Linked DNA regions of Alloacidobacterium dinghuense. The protein of the gene in region 2 binds, or shares a complex with, the protein of the main gene of each other region. Links are inferred from orthologs where the notes say so. Each region holds a gene or a part of one and is shown on either strand. Other genes may lie near its edges.

Evidence for each region.
Region 1: the proteins of tig (region 2) and rpsG are in contact, whole or in part, in a crystal structure (PDB 3GTY), measured with the Thermotoga maritima proteins. The link is inferred for Alloacidobacterium dinghuense from one-to-one orthologs. Residues at the interface, in WP_004081061.1 of Thermotoga maritima: Glu122, Val124, Val129, Leu130, Tyr133, Glu188, Gly259, Ile262, Tyr263, Glu266, Ser270, Glu273, Gln274, Glu277, Arg308, Gln311, Ile312, Ser315, Tyr316, Glu325, Arg329, Arg336, Leu363, Phe366, Trp367, Arg373, Leu377, Arg381, Leu384, Glu387; in WP_004081843.1 of Thermotoga maritima: Lys34, Lys52, Lys55, Glu59, Arg62, Gln63, Glu66, Asn67, Lys69, Val71, Arg95, Ala109, Lys110, Lys111, Gly112, Arg113, Pro114, Glu117, Glu121, Ile124, Ala125, Tyr127, Asn128, Asn129, Thr130, Gly131, Lys135, Asp139, Arg142, Met143.

What each region holds. Positions count from the first base shown.
Region 1 is NZ_CP060394.1:4,331,294-4,334,599, reverse strand. Bases 148-3,133 are described here. They hold rpsG (30S ribosomal protein S7), read left to right. Parts: upstream 148-1,398; coding sequence 1,399-1,869; downstream 1,870-3,133. Other genes in these bases: fusA (elongation factor G), read left to right, coding at 2,017-3,133; rpsL (30S ribosomal protein S12), read left to right, coding at 928-1,323. Also shown: more of fusA, read left to right, coding at 3,134-3,306.
Region 2 is NZ_CP060394.1:1,821,261-1,824,498, forward strand. What follows is about bases 167-3,084. They hold tig (trigger factor), read right to left. Parts: upstream 2,370-3,084; coding sequence 963-2,369; downstream 167-962. Other genes in these bases: clpX (ATP-dependent Clp protease ATP-binding subunit ClpX), read right to left, coding at 167-220; clpP (ATP-dependent Clp endopeptidase proteolytic subunit ClpP), read right to left, coding at 246-884; H7849_RS07350 (hypothetical protein), read right to left, coding at 2,597-2,908; H7849_RS07355 (CPCC family cysteine-rich protein), read right to left, coding at 3,055-3,084. In the rest of the region: more of clpX, read right to left, coding at 1-166; more of H7849_RS07355, read right to left, coding at 3,085-3,238. UniProt on the Bacillus subtilis protein: Involved in protein export. Acts as a chaperone by maintaining the newly synthesized protein in an open conformation. Functions as a peptidyl-prolyl cis-trans isomerase.

The DNA.
Region 1 (3,306 bases), 2.5 Mb from region 2 along the record:
TGACGCTATTCATGGAATTGGCAGAATTCGCTGTCAAGTCCCATCGCCTGCGTTGGCACGCGTAAGCTATTCAAATAAAGCTACTTGCAAGCGAAATCAGTTTGGCGTGTTTTCTCGCCAAACCTGCTATTCTGGATATAAGTGGGAAGTTTCTGGAGAGAAGACGCCGCAATCTGCGACGTTTTTCTGTAGGGAAAGGGGATCCCCCGCTAAGTGATTGAAAACACTAGAAAGTACCTAACCCTAATCAAGTCAATGATCTAGCGGGGGATGATCCCCCCGTAAACGATTGAAAATAAAACAAAACGAAACGCCCACCCCGGGGAGGGGGAGGTAAGCCCTAGGCAGTCTCCCTCTGCACCAGCAAAGGCAGCCTCCGGACCAGCAATTTCAGGGTCCATTCGCACACTTAAAGGTGCTAAACTACCGTTAAGAGCGCTAAGAACACGCGAAAATTGTGAATTTTTGCGGGGTTTGTTGACTCAAATAAAGGTACTTGGTACTCTTAGAAGGTTCCATGAGAGTGCTCTTCGTGTGCGTCTTATCCGGAGAGCAGCCACGACCTAAAAAGCTTCGCAGTAAGGCCAGTCGGAGAAACTAAGGACTGGCGGATACGGTATCTGCGAACCCCATCATTCTCATGAGATGGGCGAATCGCATCGGTGCCTGCGACCCCCTTCACCTTGAAGGACTATGCAGGCCGGAATCAGCGAAACGGAGTCGGCTTTCTTTCGTTCCCGATTATGCGGGACAGAGGAACGTGCGGCCACCGTCCTGATTCTCGTCTGGGATTGAAGCAGTGCAGACGCGAAGCAACACCGGACTTCGCGCGGGCTGATGGCGGATTTTGCGCTGTCACGAATCGTGCGCGAGCGGTGGTGTCGCGTCAGGCGGTAAAAGAGTTTTTGAGTTGGTAAGGAGTTTGGATTGCCTACATTCAGTCAGCTCGTGAGAAAAGGGCGCACGGCGCCGAATTATAAGACGGCATCGCCTGCATTGCAGGGATCGCCGCAGCGCCGCGGAGTCTGCACCCGTGTTTACACGCAGACGCCGAAGAAGCCGAACTCGGCGCTCCGCAAGGTAGCCCGTGTCCGCCTGACCAATGGCATTGAAGTCACGTCGTACATTCCGGGCGAAGGCCACAACCTGCAGGAGCACTCGATTGTGCTCATCCGCGGCGGCCGTGTGAAGGATCTGCCGGGTGTGCGTTACCACATTGTGCGCGGCACGCTCGACTCGGTCGGCGTGGTGAAGCGTACGCAAAGCCGCTCGAAGTACGGTGCGAAGCGCGCCAAGGGCGGAGCTGCTCCGGGCAAAAAGTAGCCGCGTTCGCGCGGCTGTCCTGAGCGCAAAGCGTGAAGGATCCACCAAAGTTTAGAAACGCAAGGTTAAAGGTTTATGCCGAGAAAAGGTCACATTGCGAAGCGGGAAGTTGCAGCCGATCCGGTCTACAACTCAACGCTGGTCACGAAGTTCGTTAACTCGATGATGTGGGGCGGCAAGAAGTCGACCGCGCAGGGCATCTTCTACACCGCCATGACGAACCTGGAGCAAAAGGGCGGCGACGAAGCGCTGAAGCTCTTCAAGAAGGCAGTCGAGAATTGCAAGCCGCTGCTCGAAGTGAAGACCCGCCGCGTCGGCGGCGCCAACTATCAGGTGCCGATCGAAGTGAACCCGGAGCGTCGCACCTCGCTGGCGATTCGCTGGCTGGTGACCTATGGCCGTGCGCGTGGCGAAAAGGGCATGATCGACAAGCTGACCAATGAACTGCTCGATGCAGCCAATGGCCGCGGCGCTGCGATGAAGAAGAAGGAAGACGTTCACCGCATGGCCGAAGCCAACAAGGCCTTCGCGCACTACCGCTGGTAGGATTGGCCGTCTAGGCGGACGCGCGCTTTGCGCGCCAGGTCTGGGTTGATGAAGGAAAGTGGTTAAAAGTTGGGAGCTGAAAGCTGCTCCCGAATGAAATTTGAACCTTGGGCTGGTAAGGCCTGAGAGAACTAGAGAGAAGAGACAGTGGCTCGCCAAGTACCGTTAAATCGTTGCCGGAACATCGGAATCATGGCGCATATCGACGCCGGGAAGACGACTACGACTGAGCGCATTCTGTTCTACACAGGCATTACGCACCGCATCGGCGAAGTGCATGAAGGCACGGCGACGATGGACTACATGGAGCAGGAGCAGGAGCGTGGTATTACGATCACGTCCGCTGCGACGACCTGCACCTGGAACAACATCCGTATCAACATCATCGATACGCCGGGTCACGTTGACTTCACCGCTGAAGTCGAGCGTTCGCTGCGCGTGCTTGATGGTGCGGTTGCGTTGTTTGACTCTGTATCGGGTGTGCAGCCGCAGACGGAAACCGTCTGGCGGCAGGGTGACAAGTACAAGGTTCCGCGCATTTGCTTTGTCAACAAGATGGACAAGGCCGGTGCCGATTTCGAGCATGTGATTGAGACCATTCGCAAGCGCCTTGGCGCTCGTCCGGTTGCGATCCAGATCCCGATTGGTGCGGAAGCGAATTTCAAAGGTGTTGTCGATCTCATCGAGATGCGCGCTATTGTGTGGCACGACGAAACGATGGGCGCGAAGTATTCAGTCGAGCCGGTTCCGGCTGATCTGGTGAAGAAGGCGGAAGCCTTCCGCATGCAGCTGATCGAGACGGTCGCCGAGAACGACGACGACATGCTGCACAAATTCCTGGAAGGCGAGACGCCGACTCCGGAAGAGCTGAAGAAGGCGCTTCGTAATGCCACGATTGGCATGAAGGTCTTCCCGGTGATGTGCGGTTCGGCCTTCAAGAACAAGGGCGTGCAGACGCTGCTCGACGCGGTGGTGGATTATCTGCCGAGCCCGCTCGATGTGCCTGCGGTTGAGGGTATCGATCCTGCCGATCATTCGGTGATTCTTGTCCGTGAAGCTAAGGATGATGCACCTTTCTCCGCGCTGGCATTCAAGCTGATCAACGACCCGTTCGGCAAGCTGAGCTTTATCCGCCTCTACTCGGGTTCGTTGAAGACGGGCGACACGGTTTTGAATCCGCGCACGGGCAAGACCGAGCGTGTGGGGCGACTGGTGAAGATGCACGCGAACAAGCGTGAAGATATTACCGAGATCTATGCCGGCGACATTTGCGCTTGCGTGGGCCTGAAGGAACTCAAGACGGGCGATACGCTGTGCACGCCGCAGCATCCCATTGCGCTGAGTGCTATCACTTTTCCCGCCCCTGTTATCCACGTCGCGGTCGAACCGAAGACAAAAGCTGACCAGGAGAAGATGGGGCTTGCGCTGGCGCGGCTG
Region 2 (3,238 bases):
CACGGACTTCGAGAGGCTTGGGAAGATGCGCGGGTGCGGCACCGGTCTGCGCTTCACTGCGATCGTCTTCGAGGATCGAGTTGCAGACGGCGACGCATTCGTCGCAGATGTATGCGCGGGGGTAGTCGCTGGGTGAAGATATGAGTTTGGCTACTGAGTCCTGCGATTTATGGCAGAACGAGCAGCGAAGAGCGTCGTCAGATCCCGTGCGCGTTTTCATCGTTGGTGGTGCTCCAAGACAACTATTAGTCGGCGGCGATGAGTTTGGCGTCCGGCGCTTGCCCGGAGACTTCGTCAACGATGCCGTATTCTCTCGCTTGCGAGGCGTTCATGATAAAGTCGCGCTCTACGTCGCGTTCAATGCGTTCGAGAGTTTGCCCGGTGTGCTTCGACATGAGGTTGTTGGTGATCTCACGGATGCGCAGAATTTCGCGCGCGTGAATGTCGATATCAGTAGCCTGACCGGAGAGTCCGCCCATCGAGGGCTGGTGAATCAGAATGCGGGAGTTGGGCAGGGCAAAGCGTTTGCCTTTTGTGCCTGACATGAGGAGGAATGCACCCATGCTCGCCGCCTGACCGATGCAGTATGTCACCACATCATTCTTGATGTATTGCATTGTGTCATAGATTGCTAGTCCGGCGGTAATGGAACCACCCGGGGAGTTAATGTACAACTGGATATCCTTCTCCGGGTCTTCGGCGGAGAGGAAAAGCATCTGGGCAATGACAAGATTGGCGATCTGATCGTCGATCGGGGTTCCAAGGAAGATGATGTTGTCGCGCAGCAGACGGGAGTAGATATCGTAGGCGCGCTCGCCCCGGTTCGTCTGCTCAATGACCATTGGTACCAGTGCCATGCTTTGCTTCTCACTTCTCGGAGTCAGAGACCCCGTCAATCAATCGTGCCGGACAGTGGCCGGTGCGTTTCTGACAAAATTCACCGGCCAGAACATAACATTTTTTTAGGATGCCAGCTTTTGGTAAAGCAAGCCTCCCGTTTTTTCTCTGCGGATTTGTTCACGGATTCTAGCGAGACCGCCGTCGTCCGTCAAACGAGTGCGCAGAGTTTCTATCGGCTCACGCATTTGCAGCGAGAGCAATTCGAGTTCGCGATCCACTTCCGCATCTGTAACTTCGATTTTTTCCGCGTCGGCGATGCGGTCGAGCAGGAGCGAGCCCTTCACTTCGTTCAGGGCCGAGTCATGCTGCGCGTCGCGCAGACGATTGAAGTCGAGCTTGCGCATATCTTCTGTACGCATGCCCTGTTGCGCCAACGCGCGCAGGCCGCGGTCAAGACGCGCGTCAACCTGCTGCTGCACGAGCGATTCGGGAACAGGGAATTGATACTTCGCGATGAGGGCTTCGACGATCTTGTCGCGCGTCTCGCCCTCAAGCCTGCGCTTCTTGTCGCTTGCAAGATGATCCTTCAACTTCTGCTTGAAGTCTTCAATGCCTTCGTACTCGCCAAGTTCCTTGGCGAATTCGTCGGTCAACTCGGGCTGGATCTTTTTCTTGATGGCCTTGACTTCGACGTCATAGGAAATGGTCTTGCCGGCGAGGCGGCGCTCGCCGAAATCTTCCGGATAGCTGACTTCAAACTTCAGCTCCTGCCCGGGCTTGGATCCGCGCAATGCTTCATTGAAGGCAGGCAGGGTGTTCTGGCCGCCGACTTCGATCATAACGTCGTCGCCGGTGATGGGCTGCTGGGCGGCGGCTTCGGTGGTTTCGGCTTCATTACTTTCGTTTTTGATTTCGCCGCGGAAGGTGATTTGCGCCCAGTCGCCGTCGACGAGAGTGCGATCTTCGGCGACCGGCTCCATGGTGGAGCGGGAGTCGCGGACGCGATCAAGCTCGGCGTTCAACTCAGTGTCGGTGAGTTCGGTGTCCGGTTTCGCTACATGGACATCCTGATAGCCGTCAACGGAGATTTCCGGCAGGATTTCGAAGACAGCCTTGAACTTGAGCGGCTGTCCGTCTTCGAGATGAAGGTCGGTGACCTGCGGCTGCGAGATGGGCCTGAGTCCTGCCTTGTCGATGGCTTCACGGAAATGCGTCGGCAGGACTGTCTCGACGACATCCTGGCGAAGACCGTCGGCGAAGCGGGAGCGGATGAGCGACTCGGGCACCTTGCCTGCACGGAAGCCGGGGATGCGCGCCTGTTTCTGATAACGCCTGGTAACGGTGCGAAATGCCTTGGATACTTCGTCGGCTGCAACCTCGATTTGGACTTCGCGCGTGCATTCGGGGTTCAGGCTGGGGCCGTGGTGATGGGGCTCGTGATCGTGATCATGCGCGTGGCTGTGCTCGGTGCTCTCAGGAGCAGCGGCCTCGGGATTCGGAGTTGTTTCGATGGTGTCTGCTGAACTCAACGTAGTGCCTTCCAAATATCGTCGTTCAATGCAGAATGAGGGCAGGTTTCAGGGGAGATTGTCGCACCTAAGAGGATGCCCAGCGCGCAGCATAGAACGGTCTCTCATCTATGTTAAGTGCCTTATTGCATCCTTGCAAATGAAGCACCCTCAAGATGAAAGGGCTTGCCAGCGTGCTTCCTGCCGTCTTCTGAATTAAGCTGCGATACCTCGGCGAATCCGGATACTTATTGACTGATTGCTACGGCCTTTGTACGCCTACAGGCGCCGGCTGAGCGCATCCATTTGCGCATCAGGGTCTCGGTCATGGCTTTCACCTGATCCCGCACTTCTGCCTGATTTTCATTCAGATGCTTAGCCTGAATCGCATCCGCCTTCGTGTCCTCGATGAGCCTGATGACCAGTGCCCGTGCCAGAATCCAGGCCTCAGCCTCGTCTTTTGTTTGAGCCAAAGCATCTTCAAGAGCATCAGCGTCCCAAGGCACACAGACAGGCTTATCGTCCGCCCGTTTAATCATTTCGTTACCCTCTACTGTCATTTCGCGTATTCCTCCATGGTCGCGTGTATACGTCTGTTTACGGATTTCTCCCGTGAATCGCGAATACTGCCTCTAACAGCACGATGAGTTCCAAAACGGGCCAGAACGCGCTGTTGGCCTAAAGCGAGACGCAGATGGGTTTGGGGCTAGACTTCGACCGCTAATGGCTTCCGAACGTGGCTCACGAAGCGCTGATGCGCGGCGCCATAGACTTGAAAGTTGTTCCGGGCTTCGGCCAGGCTTAGCTCTCCGTTAACGGTGCCGCGCACAACATCGGCGTCGCTGTCGTCCTGGCCGTCGTCCTGCCACCAGCAGACGGGGCAGAGGCCG